Regions from separate parts of the Qipengyuania sp. MTN3-11 genome, predicted to be linked through region 3. Evidence: predicted binding sites of a transcription regulator. Region 3 holds the regulator's gene; each other region holds the start of a gene.
The links. Region 3 encodes LexA, which represses DNA repair genes until DNA is damaged. Its sites were predicted from a motif close to GTTCCNCNCTTGTTCT; they were not measured.

Region 1 (6,740 bases), on a different contig from region 3:
CCAGCCCGATCCGGACTGGACGGACGCGCGCACGATCGGCGCCGACATGGACGCCTTCGGGACCGCGGATCATGTGCTGTTTCGCCGCAAGACCCACACGGTCCGCGGGAACTGGAAGCTGATCATGGACGCCTTCCTCGAAAGCTATCACGTGACCCGGCTGCACGCGAAGACCATCGGCCCGTTCTTCAAGGACGGGGTGACCAGCGGCGATCAGGTCGGCCCGCACAGCCGCAGCGCGGTCGGGCGGCTCGAGGAGATGGAAACCGTCGATCTCCACGACATGGCGGCGCTCCGCCGGGTGGTCACCTTCGCCTATCAGATGCTGCCGGGTGCCTTGATCATCCCCAGCCCCGATTACGTCAACGTCATGACGATGATGCCCCGGTCCCACGACCTCACGCTGGTCGAGGATTTCATGCTGATTCCCGAGGAGCCAGCCCCCGATTCCTCTGGCGACAAGGCTCGCGACCACTGGGAACGCAGCTGGGCGCTGCTCGACGGCGGCGTCTTCGCCAGCGAGGATTTTCGCGCCGCGGAACTCGGCCAGCAGGGGCTCGCGAGCGGAGCGGTGGAAGAACTGACGATCGGCACGCTCGAAGGCGGGGTTCGCCGCTACCACGAGATCGTCGAGGAGGCGTTGCGCGCCGCGAACTGAGCGCCTAGTCGCCGCGCCCATGGCCGAGAAACCATCCGACAGACTGCCCGAAGCCGGCGACCGGATCGCCAAACTGCTTGCGCGCGCCGGCATCGCCAGCCGCCGCGTGGTGGAGCGGATGATCGCCGATGGGCGCGTGGCGGTGGAGGGCAAGGTGCTGGATACGCCCGCGGTGAAGCTTACCGACCTCAGAGGGGTGACGGTGGACGGCAAGCCCGTGGCCAAGCCGGAACCCGCACGGTTGTTCCGCTTCCACAAGCCTGCCGGCCTGCTGACGGCCGAGCGCGATCCCAAGGGGCGGCCGACGATCTACACGGCGCTGCGCAACGCTCTGCCCAACGGGACCCCACGCCTGATGCCCGTGGGCAGGCTCGACTGGAGCACCGAGGGTCTGCTCCTCCTCACCAACGACGGCGAGCTGAAGCGCGCAATGGAACTGCCTTCCAGCGGAGTGCCGCGCAGCTACCGCGCCCGCGCCTTCGGCGAGATCACCCAGGCCCGGCTGGACGAGCTCATCGAAGGCGTGACCATCGATGGAGTGAACTACGGTAAGATCGAAGCCGATCTCGAACGCGGTGGCAAGGGTCGCAACAACTGGATCGAGATGACGCTGACCGAAGGCAAGAACCGCGAGGTGCGCCGGGTGCTCGAACATCTCGGGCTCGAGGTGAACCGACTGATCCGCACGTCCTACGGCCCCTTCCCGCTCGCCGACCTGCCGCGCGGCCAGGCGCAGGAAGTGCGCAGCGGCGAGGTCGAGCGCTTTCGCAAAACACTCGATCGCCGATGAGGATCGTGGCCGGGGACTGGCGGGGCCGGACGCTGGTCGCGCCCAAGGGCGAGCTCACCCGCCCGACCGCCGACCGCACCCGCGAAACCCTGTTCAACATGCTGGCGAGCCGGCTCGGCTCGTTCGAGGGTCTCGCCGTCGCCGACCTCTTCGCCGGTTCGGGAGCGCTTGGTTTCGAGGCACTGTCCCGCGGGGCGGCCCATTGCCTCTTCGTCGAACAGGAATCGCGCGCGGTCGAAGCGATCCGGACCAACGCGAAGAAGCTGGGTGCGGAGCGGAAGATCACTATCCGCTCCGGCTCGGTCATGGCGCTCGGACCGGCCAGCGCGGCCCTCGACATCCTGTTGCTCGATCCGCCATACGGCACCGGCGCGGGACAGGTGGCTCTCGACCGGATGCTGCGACTGGGCTGGATCGGTCAGGCGAGCTGGATCGCCTTGGAAACGGGCGCGCGCGAGGACGTCGAAGTCAAGGGTCTGGCAGTGGATGCCGTCCGTCAGGTCGGGAAGGCGAAATTGACCTTGCTCCGATACGCCCCGGATTAATGCACAACGGGAAAAGGGCGGAGCCGCCGCGGCGGCTCCGCCCCTCCACGCTACGCGCTACACCTTTGATCCAAGGGAGCGCGAGCTGGAACTTGGCTCAGTTGCTGGCACTTTCGCCCGGCCAGTAATTCAGCGGACGTGTGCCGGTCTTCCGTGCTTCCCAGGAATTGATGCAATTGTCCTGTTCGTTGGGTTCGCAGATCGGAACTTCGCCGGTCGGCGGGCCCTGATCGCCTGGTGTCGGTTGCACTCGCGCGTTGGAGACGAACCGAATATTTCCAGCAGACGCCATCGGTGCCGCGGTGGATGTGGTCGTCGCGGCGGTAGCCGCAGCCGAGCCGCTCATCTGGTTCATGATCGAGGTCCAGGCCGCGGCGCGCTGTTCCGGAGTCATCCCTACGATCCGCACGCGCTGCTCGTCGTTGAGAGCCCACCAGCCGCGCTGCTGGTTGGCGTTCAGCGTCCAATAGTAGGTCTTGGCTTCCATCGGCCAGGCGTCGTAGGTCGTCTGTCGATCAGCGGGCCAGCCGTCGTACATGGTCTGTTGGGCGGTCGTCATGCCCATCTCGCCGGTCTGGGAAACGGCGGGCGCGGCCGACATAGCGAGGCCGACGGCGGCGCTGGCAGCAAGCAGAGTCTTCATCATGTTACGCTCCTTCTCGGGGTGTATGCTGCAAAGGCAACGGGTTTGGTCCCCTGCCGGTTCCGAAATCCGCCTCCGCCCGGCCTCGGCTGGCCGTACACGCTTGCACGGAAGAGCCTCGTTCTCTACCTGTTCGCCCAAACGATGTCAGACCTCCCCACCACCACTTCCGAATTGCCGCCCTACGCCGCACGCTTGAACCCACCGCAGCGCGACGCGGTTGCGACCACCGAGGGGCCCGTGCTGATGCTCGCGGGCGCAGGGACCGGAAAAACGGCGGCGCTGACGGCCCGCCTCGCGCATCTCATCGCCATGCGACTGGCGTGGCCGAGCGAAATCCTCTGCGTCACTTTTACCAACAAGGCCGCCCGCGAAATGCGCGAACGTGTCGGTGGGCACATTGGTCAGGCGGTTGAGGGCATGCCCTGGCTCGGCACCTTCCATTCGATCGGTGCCAAGATGCTGCGCCGACATGCCGAACTGGTCGGGTTGCAATCGAATTACACCATCCTCGACACCGACGATCAGCTGCGTCTTCTGAAGCGGCTAATTCAGGAAAACGATCTCGACGAGAAGCGCTGGCCCGCCCGCCAGCTTGCCGGGCTGATCGACCGGTGGAAGAACCGCGGGCTCAATCCGGGTGATCTCGATGCGGCCGAAAACGAGAGCTACGCCAACGGGCGCGGGCAGGAATTCTACCGACTTTATCAGGAGCGGCTGAAGAGCCTCAACGCCTGCGATTTCGGCGACCTCCTGCTGCATGTGCTGAACATCTTCCGCCAGCATCATGATGTCCTCGAGCAGTATCAGCAGCGGTTCAAATACATCCTCGTCGACGAATATCAGGACACCAACCAAGTCCAGTACCTATGGCTCCGATTGCTGGCCCAGGCCCGCAAGAACATCTGTGTGGTGGGCGACGACGACCAGTCGATCTATTCCTGGCGCGGCGCGGAAGTCGCCAACATCCTGCGGTTCGAGAAGGATTTTCCGGGCGCGAAGGTGGTCAAGCTCGAACAGAATTACCGCTCGACCCCGCAGATCCTCGCCGCAGCATCCGGGCTGATCGACGCCAACAGCCAGCGGCTCGGCAAGACGCTATGGACCGAACTTCCCGCCGGCGACAAGGTGCGCGTGATCGGCGTCTGGGACGGGCCGGAAGAAGCCCGCCGCGTGGGCGAGGAGATCGAACGGCTCGAACGCGAGGGCTGTCCCCTCGACCAGATCGCCATTCTCGTGCGCGCCCAATACCAGACCCGCGAGTTCGAGGACCGGTTCATCCAAATCGGCCTCAACTATCGGATCGTCGGCGGTTTCCGCTTCTACGAACGCGCCGAAATCCGCGACGCCCTCGCTTATTTGCGGGTGATCGAACAGCCGGCCGACGATCTCGCTTTCGAGCGTATCTACAACCAGCCCAAGCGCGGGCTCGGTGCCAAGACGCTGGAAGCGATGGCCCGGCATGCGCGGCGCACGGGCGCGCCCCTCGCTGCGGCCAGCCTCGACCTCGCAGACAGCGACGAATTGCCGCCCCGCGCTCGCAACACACTGACCGGTCTGCTTCGTCAGTTCGTCGTCTGGCGCGAGGCGGCGGAGAAGGAGACCCCCGCCAACTTGCTGCGGCAGGTGCTGGTGGAGAGCGGCTACGAGGAAATGCTGCAGAAGGACCGCAGTGCGGAGAGCGCGGGGCGGTTGGAGAACCTGTCCGAACTCGCCCGAGCGATGGAGGAATACGACACGCTCGGCGATTTCCTCGAGCACGTCGGACTGGTGATGGACAACGACGCGCGCGACGATGGCGAGAAGGTCACGATCATGACCATGCACGCCGCCAAGGGGCTCGAATTCAACCACGTTTTCCTGCCCGGTTGGGAGGAAGGCGTGTTCCCGAGCCAGCGCGCGCTAGACGAAGGCGGGCTCGCCAGTCTCGAGGAAGAGCGACGTCTTGCCTACGTCGCGATCACCCGGGCGCGGCGTCGCTGCACCATCCTCCATGCCGCGAACCGCCGCATCTTCGGGCAATGGACCAGCTCAATTCCCAGCCGCTTCGTCGAGGAACTTCCCGCCGAACAGGTCGAGAGCGAGACGACAATGACCGGGGGAGCGTCCCTTTGGCGGGCGAACTGGAGCGAGAGCGAAGATCCCTTCGCGCACGTCTCGCAAAACCGCCCTGACAAGAGCAGCGCGCGCGGACCGGGCTGGCAGCGTGCACTCGCCACCGGTTACGATACCAAGCAGGCGCATGTGCGGGAGAACAGCCGCAGCGCCGCCAGCTTCGCGGCCCGGCCGCGCAGTGATATCGCGGCCGGTGCGCGGGTGTTCCACGACAAGTTCGGCTACGGCACCGTCACCGGGCAGGAAGGCAACAAGCTGGAAATCGATTTCGAGAAAGCCGGGACCAAGCGGGTGATCGACAGCTTCGTTACGGTGGCAAGCTAGGAGGCGAGTTCGCCGCTCGGCGCGCTCCGTGCCTGTCGGCGGTACCGGGCTTCCCACGGACGCATCAGTTCGCCCCATACGCTTCGCGTGCCTTCCGCGATGCCGGTTTCGCAATTGAGATAGGGTTTCGCATCGACATAGGTGCCGAAGACCCGATCCCACAGCGTGAGGGTGTTGCCGTAGTTGGCACCCATCAGCGCTTCGTCGCGGATGTGATGCAGGCGGTGGGCGGCGGGCGAGATCAGCACGGCGCCAAGGGGACCGAGGGTCCACGGCACATCCGCGTGTATGAAGAATCCCCACCAGCTGCGGATGACGTTCGCCAGCACGATCGCCTCGATCGGGAAGCCGAGCGCCAGGACGACGAGATTGTCCGCCAGCATCGACAGCAGTCGCGCGAGCGGATGCTTCCGATTGACGGAGAACCACGTCATCGCTTCGTCGGCATGATGGGTCGCGTGTATCCGCCACAAAGCCGGATCGTGTTCCAGCCGATGACGCCAATAGGCGGCGAGATCGATGAGCACGATTGCCGCGAAGATAGACAGCGGCAGCCCCACGGTCTCCCAAAATGCCGAGAAGGCTGGATGGCTCGGGATCGCCTGCTCGATCGCCGCCACGGGGATGAGGAAAAGGGGAAGGAGGATCACATAATTGACGAGGTAGAGCGCCATGTTCGTCCCGCTCTCGGCGCGCGCCCTCGCCCATGCCTCACGGATTCGCCCGCGTTTGACCGCCAGCGCCAGCAGGGTGAAGACGACCGCAACGGGCATGATTGCCAGGGTGGCAGTGCTGGCAGTTTCGACGAAGGCGTCCATGACGCGCAACTTAGCGCGATCGATACAAACAACCGGTTAAGGAATCACCCGAGCGCCGAGACATCCAGGAAGGTAGGGCAAGGACCGTTCCACTCGCCCGCGGGAACGGCATCGTCTCCGGTCTCCTGCTTCGGAGAACTCTTGGAGCGCGGACCGGCTCCTTCGGAACGGGATTTGCGGCTTCGAGAAGAGCGTTCCTCCCTCGGTTCCGGGTCGCGATCCTGGTCGGCTACCTTGCCTGCCGGCTTTGAAGTCTTTTCCCGGGCCGGCTTCTTGTCCGTGCTCGCCTCGACCAAATCGACGCGGACATCGCTCTTGCCGAAAATCGGTATCTTCGCCTTGGTCAGTTTCTCAACGTTGTCGATCGCCTCCTCGTCGCCTTCGGCCACGAAGGTGAAGGCACGGCCCTTCGCTCCGGCGCGGCCCGTCCGGCCGATCCGGTGGACGTAATCGTCGGGGTGCCAGGGCGTATCGTAATTGAAGACATGGCTGACGCCCTTGATGTCGAGACCCCGCGCGGCAACATCGCTGGCGACGAGAATATTGATTTCGCCGCTCTTGAAACGGTTGAGTTCCTTGATCCGCGTCGACTGGTCGATGTCTCCATGGATCTCGCCGCTGGCAAAGCCGCTGCGCTGCAGATGCTTGTTGAGCTCGCGCACCGTAGTCTTGCGATTGGAGAACACGATCGCGGTTTCGACATGGTCGTTGCGCAGCAGCCATTCGAGCGATTCGCGCTTCTGGCGACTCTTCACGGGCACCTTGAAGGCGGTGATGTTCTCGTTCGTCGAGGCCGCGCGGCTGACCTCTATCCGCTTGGGACTGGTCAGGAACTTGGCGGCGAGCT
Region 2 (6,740 bases), on a different contig from region 3:
GCCTATGCCCGCACGCTGTCGGGCGGGATGAAGCGCCGGCTGCTCATCGCCAAGGCGATGGTCCATTCGCCGCCGATCCTGGTCCTCGACGAACCGACCGCCGGGGTCGATGTCGAATTGCGGCGGCAGCTGTGGGAGCTGGTGACCGATCTCAACCGCGAGGGGGTGACGGTGGTGCTGACCACCCATTACCTCGAGGAAGCCGAGCAATTGTGCGACCGGATCGCGATCATCGACCACGGCGAGCTGATCGCCGACAAGCCGACCCGCGAACTGGTCGGCATGGCGCGCGAGAAGATCGTCGCCATCACGGTGGACAAGGACATCGCCGGCCCGCCGATGGAGGAAGCCTTCGTCAAGGCCGAGGTGGTCGAGCCGCGCCGGATCGAGATCACCTACGACCGCGACCGGACCAGCGCCGGGCAGGTCCTGGCGCTGATCCAGCAGCACGGTTACGCGATCGAGGACGTGACGACGCGCGAGGCCGATCTGGAGGACGTCTTCGTCCAGCTAACCGGCGCCGGATGAGCCGCTTCAGGCCGGCGGCAGGCCCCTAGCCGTAGAAGCGCCGCCCCAGCCCGGCATCGTGGACCTTCTGCGCTTCCCACACGAACGGCGTCACCTCCTCGAGCGCGGTGGCGCAGTGCCGGCAGCGGCCCACCTTGCCGCCGTGGACGGCACGCGTGGTGGTGAGATCGACCCGGTGTCTGCCGAGCGCGCAAGCGAGATATGCCAGTTTCATTGGCTGCAACCCTCCCGATTCTGTTCCGCCCCCGGAAATTCCGGCTATCGGGGAAGCGACGGGCTTCCAAGCGGCGATAGGCGAAGCGTGTCATGGGCGCGACACAATTGCGCTTGTGGGCCGCGATGCCCTTCGCCATGAGAACCGGCATGGCGGATTCCAGCCACGACGTCCTCATCATCGGCTCCGGCGCGGCGGGCCTCACCGCGGCGCTGGCGCTGGCCGAGACACGCAAGGTTTGCGTGCTGGCCAAGGGATCTCTGACCGGGGGCAGCACCGCCTGGGCACAGGGCGGGATTGCCGCCGTGCTCGATGCCGGCGACACGTTCGAGAACCACGTCCGCGACACGATGGTGGCAGGCGCCGGGCTGAACGATCGCGAGGTGGTGGAGTTCGTCATCGAGCGCGCGCCCGAAAGCATCGAGCGACTGCGCAAGCTCGGCGTGCCGTTCAATGCCGAGGGCGCCGATCTCCACCTCACCCGCGAGGGCGGGCACAGCCACCGGCGGATCGTCCATGTCGACGATGCCACCGGCTGGGCGGTGCAGGATGCGCTGCTCAAGGCGGCGCGGGCCAATCCCAACATCACCCTGATCCCCGGACAGAGCTGCATCGATCTCGTCACCGGGCACAACCAGGTCGAGTTTTCCGGTTCGGGCAGGGTCTGGGGCGCCTATGCGCTCGACGAGGCAAGCGGGGCGGTGGTCAGGCACGTCGCCCGCGCCACCGTGCTGGCTGCGGGCGGAGCGGGGCGTGTCTACCAGTTTTCGACCGCGCCGCGCGGCGCGACCGGCGACGGGATCGCCATGGCCTACCGCGCCGGCGCGCGCGTTTCCAACATGGAGATGATGCAGTTCCACCCGACCTGCCTCTACAATCTCGAGGTCAAGAACTTCCTCATCACCGAGGCGGTCCGGGGCGAGGGCGGGCAGCTGATCAATCCGCGCACCGCCAAGCGCTTCATGACCTATTACGATGCCGAGCGGATGGAACTCGCCCCGCGCGACGTCGTCGCCCGCGCGATCGATTCCGAGATCAAGCGGTTCGGGCTCGACTATGTCCATCTCGACATCAGCCATCAGCCGGCCGACTTCATCCGCGGCCATTTCCCGACCATTCACGAGAAGCTGCTCGGCCTCGGGATCGACATGACCAGCCAGCCGATCCCGGTCGTCCCGGCGCAGCACTACACCTGCGGCGGGGTGGTGATCGGTCTCGATGCGCGCACCGACCTTCCGGGCCTGTGGGCGGCGGGGGAATGCACCGAGAGCGGCTTGCACGGTGCCAACCGTCTGGCCTCGAATTCGCTGCTCGAATGCTTCGTCTTCGGCGAAGCGGCGGCGAAGGACATCCTCGCCAACTGGGACCGGTTCGAGGCACCGCCCGAAATTCTCGAATGGGACGAAAGCCGGGTGACCGATTCCGACGAGGAGGTGGTGATCAAGCAGAACTGGACCGAGATCCGCCGGTTCATGTGGAACTATGTCGGCATCGTACGGACCACCAAGCGGCTGGAACGCGCCGCCAACCGCATCGAGATGCTGGGCAAGGAAATCCAGGACTATTACGGCAGCTTCCGCGTCACCACCGACCTCATCGAGCTGCGCAACCTCCACCAGGCCGCCGACCTGATCGTCAGGAGCGCGCTGCGGCGACACGAGAGCCGGGGGCTGCACTTCACCATGGACTATCCCGAAACCGATCCGGTCGCGCGCGACACGGTGCTGGTTCCGTAAGAAGGAGGCGGACGATATGCCCGAGACCCAGGCGAACGGGATTACTCTCCATTACGACGAACATGGCGATCCCGGCGATCCGCCCATGCTGCTGGTGATGGGGCTGGGCGCGCAGATGACGCTGTGGCCGATCGAGCTGGTGGAGGCGCTGGCGGGTCGCGGTTTCCGCGTGATCCGCTACGACAACCGCGACATCGGGCTCAGCCAGAAGATGGAGGGGGCGAAGGCACCGGGCGTGGTGCGGCACATGATCATGCGGCGGTTCGGCCTGCGGCCTTCCGTGCCCTATACGCTGTCGGACATGGCGGCCGACGGGATCGGCCTGCTCGATGCGCTCGGCATCGACTGCGCGCATGTCGTCGGGGCGAGCATGGGCGGGATGATCGCCCAGCTTATGGCGGTGAACCATCCCGAGCGGCTGCTGTCGCTCACCTCGATCATGTCCTCGACCGGCAATCCCCGGCTTCCGCAAGCCGAGAAACACGCGATGAAGGCGCTGACAACGCGCCCCGCCTCGACCGAGGAAGAGGTGCTGATCGCGCACGGCATCATGGTCGGCAACGCCATCGGAAGCCCCGGCTACCGGCCCGATCCCGAACGCCAGCGCGCGCGGGTGGCGGAGAATGTCCGCCGGTCGGTCTATCCGGAGGGGATGCGGCGTCAGATGGCGGCGATCATCGACGATGGCGACCGCCGGTCACGGCTGGCGAAGGTCGCCGTGCCCACACTGGTGCTCCACGGCGAGGACGATCCGCTGGTCAAGGTGGACGCCGGGCGCGACACCGCCGCCTCGATTCCCGGGGCGAAACTGCGCACGATTCCCGGCTGGGGCCACGACCTGCCGGCGGAACTCGTCGACGACCTCGCCGATGCGATCACAGGTCATGCGAGGTCTGTCGGGTAGATTTTCCGATTCGAAAATTTCGCGTCCGGATTCGATCGGTTCACAACCGCCGGGCGGTGCTTTTGCCCGCCAAAATTTTTTCACGGATTCATTTTCCGGCTTGCGCATCCGCCGAGCCCAGCTTGGTCCACGCGTCGCTGCGTGGCATCGGTGTAACACAGGGGCCTTCGGCATGGCCTCCGGGCCGTAAATCGCCATTCACCCTCTTGCGCGGAATCCGCGACTGATTCAGTATCTAGTGGTCTGGTTCTTGGGGGTACCCACTAGACCTAGCGTCGATCGGTTCGCGTCCCCATATGGAGATCGTCGGACGGGGCGTGCGGCTGTGGGGAAAAAGGGGAAAAGTTTACCCCCGGCCGGGCCAGCGAAATGCTAGAGCGGGGATCGCCCGTTCGAATCGAACACAAGCGGAACATTGGCGCGCGGCGCCGGTTCGGCACAACAGGCGGAACGGGGACGACATGGATTTCAGGACTGGGGACGATGCGGCGATGGATCTCGATGGCGAGACACAGGAACTCGAGTCCGAGGCGACGTCCGAGGCGCCCGCAGGAAAGCCGGGGAAGGCAATGAGCATGGAAGCACAGGACCGGGAGAGCGAGGCGCTCACCACCGCGACCGCATCAGCAATGGCCGAAGCGGCGAAGGCGGTAGCCGGCACGCTCGCGCCCGACAGCAAGCCAACTCCCGACAGCAAGAAGGTACTCGACCGCCGTTTCGACGTGACCACCGACGACGCGCGCGATGCCAACCTCACCGAATTCGGCAAGGAAACGCTGACCGATCGCTACCTGCTCCCGGGTGAGAGCTATCAGGATCTCTTCGCCCGTGTCGCCGATGCCTATGCCGACGATCAGGAGCACGCACAGCGGCTCTACGACTACATTTCCAAGCTGTGGTTCATGCCGGCGACCCCGGTGTTGTCGAACGGCGGTACCACCCGCGGCCTGCCGATCAGCTGCTATCTCAACAGTGTCGAGGACAGCCTCGACGGCATCGTTGGCACCTGGAACGAGAACGTCTGGCTCGCCAGCAAGGGCGGCGGCATCGGCACCTATTGGGGCAATGTCCGCGGCATCGGCGAACCGGTGGGCCTCAACGGCAAGACCAGCGGCATCATCCCCTTCGTCCGCGTCATGGATTCGCTGACGCTGGCGATCAGCCAGGGTTCGCTGCGGCGCGGTTCGGCCGCCTGCTATCTCGACGTCAGCCACCCGGAGATCGAGGAGTTTCTCGAGATCCGGAAGCCCAGCGGCGACTTCAATCGCAAGGCCTTGAACCTGCACCACGGCGTGCTGCTCACCGATGCCTTCATGGAAGCGGTGCGCGAAGGCGCGGAATTCGACCTCGTCAGCCCCAAGGACGGGTCGGTCCGCAAGACGGTCGATGCGCGCAGCCTGTTCCAGAAGCTGGTCGAGACGCGGCTGGCCACCGGCGAGCCCTACATCGTCTTCTCCGACACCGTGAACCGGATGATGCCCAAGCATCACCGCGAGCTGGGCCTCAAGGTCTCGACCTCGAACCTGTGCAGCGAGATCACCCTGCCGACCGGCATCGACCACCTCGGCAACGACCGTACCGCGGTTTGCTGCCTGTCCTCGCTCAACCTGGAAAAATGGGAAGAGTGGGAAGGGGACAAGCGCTTCGTCGAGGACGTCATGCGCTTCCTCGACAACGTGCTGCAGGATTATATCGACCGCGCGCCGGACGAGATGGCCCGCGCCAAATACTCCGCCGCGCGCGAACGCAGCGTCGGCATGGGCGTGATGGGCTTCCACTCCTTCCTCCAGAAGAAGAACATCGGCTTCGAAAGCCCGATGGCGAAGGTGTGGAACCTGAAAATGTTCAAACACATCGCCGCGAAGGCGGAAGAGGCCAGCATGGTCCTCGCCAACGAGCGCGGGCCGTGTCCGGATGCCGAGGAAACCGGCGCGATGGAGCGGTTCAGCTGCAAGATGGCGATCGCGCCGACCGCGTCGATCTCGATCATCTGCGGCGGCACCAGCGCCTGCATCGAGCCGATCCCGGCCAATATCTACACCCACAAGACGCTCTCGGGCAGCTTCGTGGTCAAGAACCCGTATCTCGAGAAACTGCTCGACAAGAAGAGCAAGAACTCGGTCGCGGTGTGGAATTCGATCCTCGAGCGCGGCGGCAGCGTCCAGCATCTCGATTTCCTCACGCCGGAAGAGAAGGCGACCTTCAAGACCAGCTTCGAGATCGACCAGCGCTGGCTGCTCGAATTCGCCGCCGACCGCACGCCCTTCATCGACCAGGCGCAGTCGCTCAACCTGTTCATCCCGGCCGATGTCGACAAGTGGGACCTGATGATGCTTCACTTCCAGGCGTGGGAGCGGGGCATCAAGTCGCTCTATTACCTGCGCTCCAAGAGCGTGCAGCGCGCCGGTTTCGCGGGCGGCGTCGAGGCGGACAACACCGCCGACGCCGCGAAATACGAGCTGATGGCGGGTACCGGCGAGCAGACCGATTACGAGGAATGCCTCGCCTGCCAGTGAGGCGGGGCGCGCCCATCGATAAGAGTCGATAAGACGAGCGAACTTCCGGTGCGGCGATGCGTTGTGTCTCCCTGAAAGGAGATCACGCATGAACGACGATCGCATCTGGGAATTCGAGCGCGAGCTGTGGCTCGGCGGCGGGGACGTCTACCGCGAGAAGGTGGCGGAAGATTGCGTCATGGCGCTGCCGGCCGAACCCTTCCTCTACGACCACGGCGCCGCGACCGAGGCGGTCGAGGGCACGCCCCGGTGGGAGACGGTGGACTTCGCCGACACAAGGGTGACGCGGCCCGAGGAAGGGCTGATCGTCATCGGCTATCGTGCCCATGCGCGGCGGGGCGAGAACGACTATCATGCGCTGTGCACCAGTACGCTGCGCCGGATCGCGCACGAGGACTGGGTGGTGGTCCAGCACCAGCAGACGCCTTTCGGTGTCGAGGTGAAGGACCCGGACGCCGCCTAGATCGGCCGGACACGAAAAGCCCCGCCGGGCAATGTGCCGGGCGGGGCCTTCGCTGAATGGGAGAGGTCGAACTCAGACGTTCGCGCCGGCTCCCTGGGGGATGGCGACACCGGCCTTGAGATAGACGCGGTTGTCGTCGATCTTCTCGACATCGTCGAGCCGGACCATGTGGTGCATGCCATCCGAACTGTCGGACTTGGTCAGCTTGATCGTGTCGTCCTTGACCTCATCGACGGTCCCGACGTGCTGTCCGCTGGCGTCGGCGACTTCCATGTGTTCCTTGATCCTGATCTTCTCGAACATGTAATTTCCCTTCGAATTGCGTTGGTTATGCCTTCACAACGGGCGGGCGGGCCGCTCGTTCCACGGCTGGTCGACG
Region 3 (6,740 bases):
CTGTGGCCCTGGCTGACCCTCCGGATCCGATTGCCGCTGGTCGCCGCCGGGGTGGGGGCGATGGCCGGGATCGGTTACACCTTGCTGACCGGGGCCGAGGTGCCGACAGTGCGCAGCTGCGTAGGCGCGGTCCTGGCTCTCATCGCCTTGGCGCTGGGGCGCGAGCCGCTGTCGATGCGGATGGTTGCGGTGGCGGCAATCGTGGTGCTCATGCTGTGGCCGGAATCGCTCGTCGGCCCCAGCTTCCAGATGAGCTTCGCCGCCGTCATTGCGATCGTGGCACTGCACAACGCTGCGCCGGTGCGCGCTTTCCTCGCGCCCCGGGAGGAGAGCTGGCTTCGCTGGTTCGGCCGGCGCATGCTGATGCTGTTCCTCACCGGGCTGCTGATCGAGATCGCGCTGACGCCGATCGTGCTGTTCCATTTCCACCGCGCGGGGCTCTACGGCGCGTTCGCCAACGTGCTCGCGATCCCGCTGGTGACCTTCGTCTCGATGCCGCTCATCGCCTTCGCACTGCTGCTCGACACCATGGGCATCGGCGCGCCGGTGTGGTGGCTGGTGGGGCTGTCGCTCGACCTGCTGCTGGGGCTCGCCCATTTCACCGCAGCGCAGCCGGGCGCGGTGAAGCTGGTGCCGCAGATGGGTCTCGGCACGCTGTTGCTGTTCGTGGCGGGCTCGCTGTGGCTGGCGCTGTGGCGAGGGCGGCAGCGGTTCTGGGGGCTTGCTCCGGCCGGCATCGGAGCCGCGCTGCTGGCGGCGACCCCGACCCCCGACGTACTGGTGACACGCGACGGGCGGCATGTCGGGATCGTCGGCGAGGACGAGCGCCTGCTGGTCCTGCGCGAGAGCCGGAGCGATTATGCGCGGGACAATCTGAGCGAACTCGCCGGGGTAGCGGCCGAACCGCTCCCTCTCGACCAGTGGCCGGGTGCGCGTTGCTCGCCCGAATTCTGCGTGCTGACGCTGGAACGGGCGGGACGCGGGTGGACGCTGCTGATGGCGCGCAGCAACGAAATGGTCGAGGAACGCGCGCTCGCCGCAGCCTGCGACAGGGCGGACATCGTCGTCGCCGACCGCTTCCTTCCACGAAGCTGTCGCCCGCGCTGGCTGAAGGCCGACCGGCGCTTCCTTCAGCGCGAGGGCGGGCTGGCGATCTATCTGGAACGGCCACGGCTCGTGACGGTCGCCCAGTCCCAGGGCGCGCATGGATGGTGGCGCGACGCGTCGCGATAGCCGCCTTGGGCGGCCGCCTCAGTGGTAACGCCGGAGGAGCCCCGCCAGCTTGCCCTGAACCTGCACCTGGTCCTGACGATAGACCTGCGGCGCATAGGAGGAGTTGGCCGGGTCGAGCGTGATCGAACTGCCGTTGCGGCGCAGATACTTGAGTGTCGCTTCCTCGTTTTCCACCAGCGCGACGACGATTTCCCCGTCACGGGCGGTGTCGGTCCGGCGGATGAGCGCGAAGTCGCCATCGAAGATCCCGGCCTCGATCATCGAATCGCCCGAAACCTCGAGCGCGAAATGCTCGCCGGGGCCGAGCAGCGCTGCGGGAACCGGCAGGCTGGACTGTCCCTCGATCGCCTCGATCGGGGCACCGGCGGCGATCCGTCCGTGAAGCGGGATGTCGATCACATCGTTCGCCGGTTCGGGCGCGACCGCCTTGGCCGTCAATGCCGCCGCCATTGCGTCGTTAGCGGGCGTCGGCGCCGATGCACGAGGCGCGCTCACCGCATCTTCGGGCAGCTTGACGATCTCCAGTGCGCGCGCCCGGTTGGGCAGCCGACGAATGAAGCCGCGCTCTTCCAGCGCCGAGATCAGCCGGTGCACGCCGGACTTGCTCTTGAGATCGAGCGCCTCCTTCATCTCCTCGAAGGATGGGGAGATGCCGGTCGCCTCGAGCCGGGTCTGGATGAAACGGATCAATTCGTGCTGCTTGGCGGTCAGCATTGTGCGCGCTCCTCGGGTCGCCGTGTTCGCCGCTGCCGACAGTGATTGTGGACAAGGCTGTGAACGAATGTGGAACAAGTAAGCAACACAATTCGGGAAGTCAAGCGATCCCGCCATTTCCGAGCCAATAGCACGGAACAGGCGTTCTGGATTTGACCTCTCGCGCCTCGGCAGGCCGATCGGTCAGGAGATCCGCCGATGCGCGTACGGGTGGAGTTAGTCGAGCGCAGCGGGTTCCTTCATGGGTCCGCGCGCCATTCGCCCGATTTGCCGCCGCTCTTTTCCAGCAGGCGGATGTCCTCGACCACCATCGCCCGGTCCACGGCCTTGCCCATGTCGTAGAGCGTCAGCAGCGCGACCGAGACCGCCGTCATGGCCTCCATCTCGACTCCGGTGCGGCCGGTGAGCGAGGCGGTGGCGGTGGCGCGGACGGCGCCCTCCTCCTGCGCGAGATCGATCGACACCGCATCGAGCCCGAGCGGGTGGCACATAGGGATCAGCTCGCCGGTCTTCTTGGCCGCCATGATCCCGGCGATCCGGGCGGCGGCGAGTGCGTCGCCCTTGGCCCCCGGTCCCTCGGTCAGCGCAGAGAGCGCGGCGGCGCTCATCCGGATGCGCCCGGTCGCGACCGCCCGGCGGGCCGTGGCCGGCTTGCCACCGACGTCGACCATCCGCGCCGCGCCCTCTTCGTCGAGGTGGGTGAGGCCGCTCACGGCAACGAAACCCGTGTTGGACATGGACCGGGTGTTACACGGTCCAGGAATAGAAAATTCGGGGCACTACGGCGGGTTTGCCGGATGAAGCGGGGTTGGGTGGCGAGCATCGTCATGCCCGGCCTGTGCCAGAAGCGCGCGCTGTAGGACAGCCTCAGCCGTGCAGCAGGCGACGGGTGGCCGCCTCGACATCGTCCTGCCGCATCAGGCTTTCGCCAACGAGGAAGCTGCGCACACCGGCATCTGCGAGACGCAGGCAATCGGCGTGGCTGGCGATGCCGCTTTCGCCGACCACCAGCGCATCGTCCGGCATCAGCGCTGCGAGCCGTTCGGTGGTGGCGAGATCGGTGCGGAAGGTCCTGAGGTCGCGATTGTTCACGCCGATCAGTCGTGATCGCAGGCGACCAAGGGCGCGTTCAAGTTCGGTTTCGTCGTGCACTTCGACGAGCACGTCCATGCCGTGGTCGAGGGCGGCAGCCTCGATCTCCGCCATCGCTGCGTCTTCGAGCGCGGCAACGATCACCAGCACGGCGTCGGCGCCGAGCGCCCGGGATTCCGCGACCTGCCAGGGATCGACCATGAAGTCCTTGCGCAGAACCGGCAGATCGCAGGCGGCGCGCGCGGCGAGAAGGTAGTCGTCGTGCCCCTGGAAATAGGGCGCGTCGGTGAGGACCGACAGGCAGGCGGCACCGCCGGCGGCATAGTCCCGCGCATGCGCTGCGGGATCGAAATCCTCGCGAATCAATCCCTTCGAGGGCGAAGCTCGCTTGATTTCCGCGATCAGTCCGAAGCCCGAGCGCTGTTTCGCGTCGAGTGCGGCGCCAAAACCGCGCGGCGCGGTCTGCATCTGCGCCGCCTGCTCGAGATCGGCGAGCGTTCGCGCCTGCTTGCGCTCTTCGACCTCGACCCGCTTGTTGGCGCAAATCTCCGTGAGCTTGCTCACCGCGTCATCTCGATCCAGTCGGCGAGCAGGGCGCGCGCACGGCCCGAACCGATCGCCTCGCGCGCCAGCTCGGTGCCCTCGACCCAGTCTTCCGTTTTGCCGGCGACGATCAGCGTGGCGGCGGCGTTGAACAGCACGGCGTCGCGATAGGAGCCGGGAGCGCCGTTCAACAGGGCCTCGAGCGCCCGGGCATTGTGCTGCGCGTCGCCGCCGCGGATCGCCTCCACCGGGGCATGGGGAAGATTGGCCTGAACCGCGACCACGCGGCGCATCTCGAAATCGTCGCCGCTTACGTCGGCGAGCTCGTTGCCGCTCGCCAGGCTGAGCTCGTCGAGCCCCTCGTCGCCCGAAACGATGAAAGTGCGTTCGGTCCCCAGCCGGGCCTTCGCCGCCGCATAGATGGGGACATAGGCCGGCCGGGCGATGCCGATGAGCTGGCGTTCGACCATGGCGGGATTGGACAGCGGACCCATCAGGTTGAAGATCGTGCGGATGCCGAGCCTCTGGCGGATGGGCTGGATGCGCGCCATCGCCGGGTGGTGGTTCTTGGCGAAGAGGAAGCAGATGCCAATTTCGCCGAGCGTCTTCTCGGCGGTTCGTCCCGCCGCTTCCATGTCGAGCCCGAGCGCTTCCAGCGTGTCCGCCGCGCCCGACTTGCTGCTCGCCGCGCGATTGCCGTGCTTGGCCACCGGCACGCCGCAGGCCGCGACGACCAGGCTGACCGCGGTCGAGACGTTGAGCGTATGGTGCCCGTCGCCGCCCGTGCCGCAGCAATCGACCGCGCCCGGCGGCGCCGCGATCGGAATCATCCGGGCGCGCAGGGCGCGTGCGGCACCGGCGATTTCCTCGGCGGTTTCGCTGCGCTGCGACATGCTCACGAGAAACGCGCCGATCGCCTCCTCGCTCGGTTCCCCGTCGAGGATCCAGCCGAAGACTTCCTCGGCCTCGGCCTCGCCGAGGTGGCGGGTGGCGTCGGGAAGGTCCTTCATGCCGCCGCCCTCGCATCCACGCCGCAGATCGCCAGGAAGTTGGCGAGGAGGGCATGGCCGTGCTCGGTGGCGATGCTCTCCGGGTGGAACTGCACGCCGTGGATCGGCAGATCGCGGTGGCGGAACCCCATGACGCATGTGCCATCGAGACCGGGGGTCGCGCTGGTGGCATTCACCGCGAGCACATCCGGCACACCCTCGACCACCAGCGAATGGTATCTGGTGGCGGTGAAGGGCGAGGGCAGGCCGGCGAAGACGCCGCTGCCGTCGTGCTCGACCGCGCTGGTCTTGCCGTGCATCAACCCGCCGCGCACCACCCGTCCGCCGAAATGCTGCCCGACTGCCTGGTGGCCGAGACAGACGCCGAGCAGGGGGAGGGCCTTATCGGAACAAGCGGCGACCAGATCGAGGCTGATGCCCGCCTCGTCCGGCGTGCAGGGCCCGGGCGAGATCAGCACGCCGCGCGCGCCGCTGCCCACCGCCTCCACGGCGCTCAGCGCGTCGTTGCGTTCGACCCGCACCTCGGCCCCCAGCTCCATCAGGTAATGGACGAGGTTGAAGGTGAAGCTGTCGTAATTGTCGACGACGAGGATGTCGGCCATGGCGTGCGGGTCAGCCGGTCCGGTCGGCGAATTCGTCGGTCGCGCGCACCAGCCCGTCGATGATCCCCGGTTCGCCCGCCGAGTGGCCGGCGTCGTGGACGATCCTGAGATCGACCTCGGGCCAGGCCTTCTTCAGCGCCCAGGCGGAGGTGGGCGGGGTGCAGATGTCGTGGCGTCCCTGGACGATGATGCCGGGAATGCCCTTGAGCTTGTCGGCATTCGTCAGCAGCTGCGCTTCTTCCAGGAAGAAATCCTCGAGGAAGAACCGCGCGCAGATGCGGGCGAACGGCACGGCCTTGGCCGGATCGGCGAAGCTGCCGAGCAGCTCCTCGTTAGGCAGGAGGGTGGCGACGTTGCCTTCCCACAGCGACCATTGCCTGGCCGCGGAAAGGCGGGTCTCCTCGTCCTCGCTGGTCAGCCGCGCGTGATAGGCGGCGACGAGATTGCCGCGTTCGGCTTCCGGGATCAGCCCGGCGAATTCGTCCCACTGTTCGGCCATGATCTCGCTGGCACCGTAGGAATAGAGCCAGTCTTTTTCCTTCTGTCTTGCCAGGAACACGCCGCGCAGGATCAGTTCTGTGGTTCGCTCGGGATATTTTTCGGCATAGGCGAGCGCCAGCGTCGCGCCCCAGCTGCCGCCGAAGACCTGCCAGGCCTCGTGGCCGCACATGGCGCGCAGGCGCTCCATGTCCTCGACGATGCGCCAGGTGTCGTTGTTCTCGATCTCGGCGAAGGGCAGCGACTTGCCGCAGCCGCGCTGGTCGAACAGCAGCACGTCGTAGCGTTCGGGATCCCACTGGCGGCGATGGGCGGGCGCCATACCGCCGCCCGGGCCGCCGTGGAGGAAGACCGCGGGCTTGGCGCCGGGGGTGCCGACCCGCTCGTAATAGAGCGAATGGCCCTCGCCGACATCGAACATGCCCGATTCGTAGGGTTTGATCTCGGGGTAGAGCGTGCGTTCGTAAGTGGTCATTGGGGCGCGGTGGCGCGTTTCGTCACGACGATCAAGGGGCCGAGCGGCGCCCCGCCGTCGAGCCGGCCGGTCGCCGGGTTCCACAGCGCCGAGACACTCCCGTCGAGAAACAGGGCGTTGGGGGTCTCGAGCTCATCACGATAGAACCGCGCCAGCTTGCCGAATGAGACCGGTGCGTTGGAAATGACGAAATGCGCCCGCCCCTGGCCGTCGACGCCGACCGCGTTGCGGACCAGGCGCGAAGGCCCGTCGGCGGTGATTTCCGGATGGATCTTGCCGTCGATCACCAGCATCGGGCCGGACTGGGTTCCGAACGCCGGGCGCTCGGTGACATTGGCGAGGAAATCCTCGGTGCTGCGGACCGCCCAGCTTCCGTCGCTTCCGTAGAAAACCCCGTTGGGCTTCATATGGAAATTGCCCTCGCCATCGGCGGTGTTGAGTTCCTTCAGGCGTTCGCCGCCTTCGACGAAATAGCCGACCGGGTCGCCTTCGTCGTCGAACATGCCGGCATTCATCGCGAAGGCGACGGTTTCGGGATCGAGCGCCGCCGAAAGGGCCTGCAACCCGCGGTAA

Region 1: a site for LexA is predicted at 2,757-2,772, ahead of ACGHN1_RS06840 (ATP-dependent helicase). Genes of this name have one in related genera too.
Region 2: a site for LexA is predicted at 3,781-3,796, ahead of ACGHN1_RS10050 (ribonucleoside-diphosphate reductase subunit alpha). Genes of this name have one in related genera too.

The regions. Positions count from the first base shown of each region.
Region 1 covers NZ_BTGM01000001.1:1,416,645-1,423,384, reverse strand. Annotated here, with positions in the region: gene ACGHN1_RS06860 (aromatic ring-hydroxylating dioxygenase subunit alpha) at 1-658, shown strand, start outside; gene ACGHN1_RS06855 (pseudouridine synthase) at 678-1,448, shown strand; gene rsmD (16S rRNA (guanine(966)-N(2))-methyltransferase RsmD) at 1,445-1,993, shown strand; gene ACGHN1_RS06845 (hypothetical protein) at 2,091-2,639, opposite strand; gene ACGHN1_RS06840 (ATP-dependent helicase) at 2,781-5,075, shown strand; gene ACGHN1_RS06835 (sterol desaturase family protein) at 5,072-5,893, opposite strand; gene ACGHN1_RS06830 (DEAD/DEAH box helicase) at 5,938-6,740, opposite strand, start outside.
Region 2 covers NZ_BTGM01000002.1:572,447-579,186, reverse strand. Annotated here, with positions in the region: gene ACGHN1_RS10070 (ABC transporter ATP-binding protein) at 1-528, shown strand, start outside; gene ACGHN1_RS10065 (hypothetical protein) at 554-742, opposite strand; gene nadB (L-aspartate oxidase) at 892-2,478, shown strand; gene ACGHN1_RS10055 (alpha/beta fold hydrolase) at 2,495-3,382, shown strand; gene ACGHN1_RS10050 (ribonucleoside-diphosphate reductase subunit alpha) at 3,844-5,898, shown strand; gene ACGHN1_RS10045 (DUF4440 domain-containing protein) at 5,987-6,361, shown strand; gene ACGHN1_RS10040 (DUF2171 domain-containing protein) at 6,434-6,664, opposite strand.
Region 3 covers NZ_BTGM01000004.1:246,079-252,818, reverse strand. Annotated here, with positions in the region: gene ACGHN1_RS14035 (ComEC/Rec2 family competence protein) at 1-1,233, shown strand, start outside; gene lexA (transcriptional repressor LexA) at 1,252-1,947, opposite strand; gene moaC (cyclic pyranopterin monophosphate synthase MoaC) at 2,187-2,660, opposite strand; gene trpC (indole-3-glycerol phosphate synthase TrpC) at 2,815-3,603, opposite strand; gene trpD (anthranilate phosphoribosyltransferase) at 3,600-4,592, opposite strand; gene ACGHN1_RS14010 (anthranilate synthase component II) at 4,589-5,194, opposite strand; gene pip (prolyl aminopeptidase) at 5,205-6,167, opposite strand; gene ACGHN1_RS14000 (phosphodiester glycosidase family protein) at 6,164-6,740, opposite strand, start outside.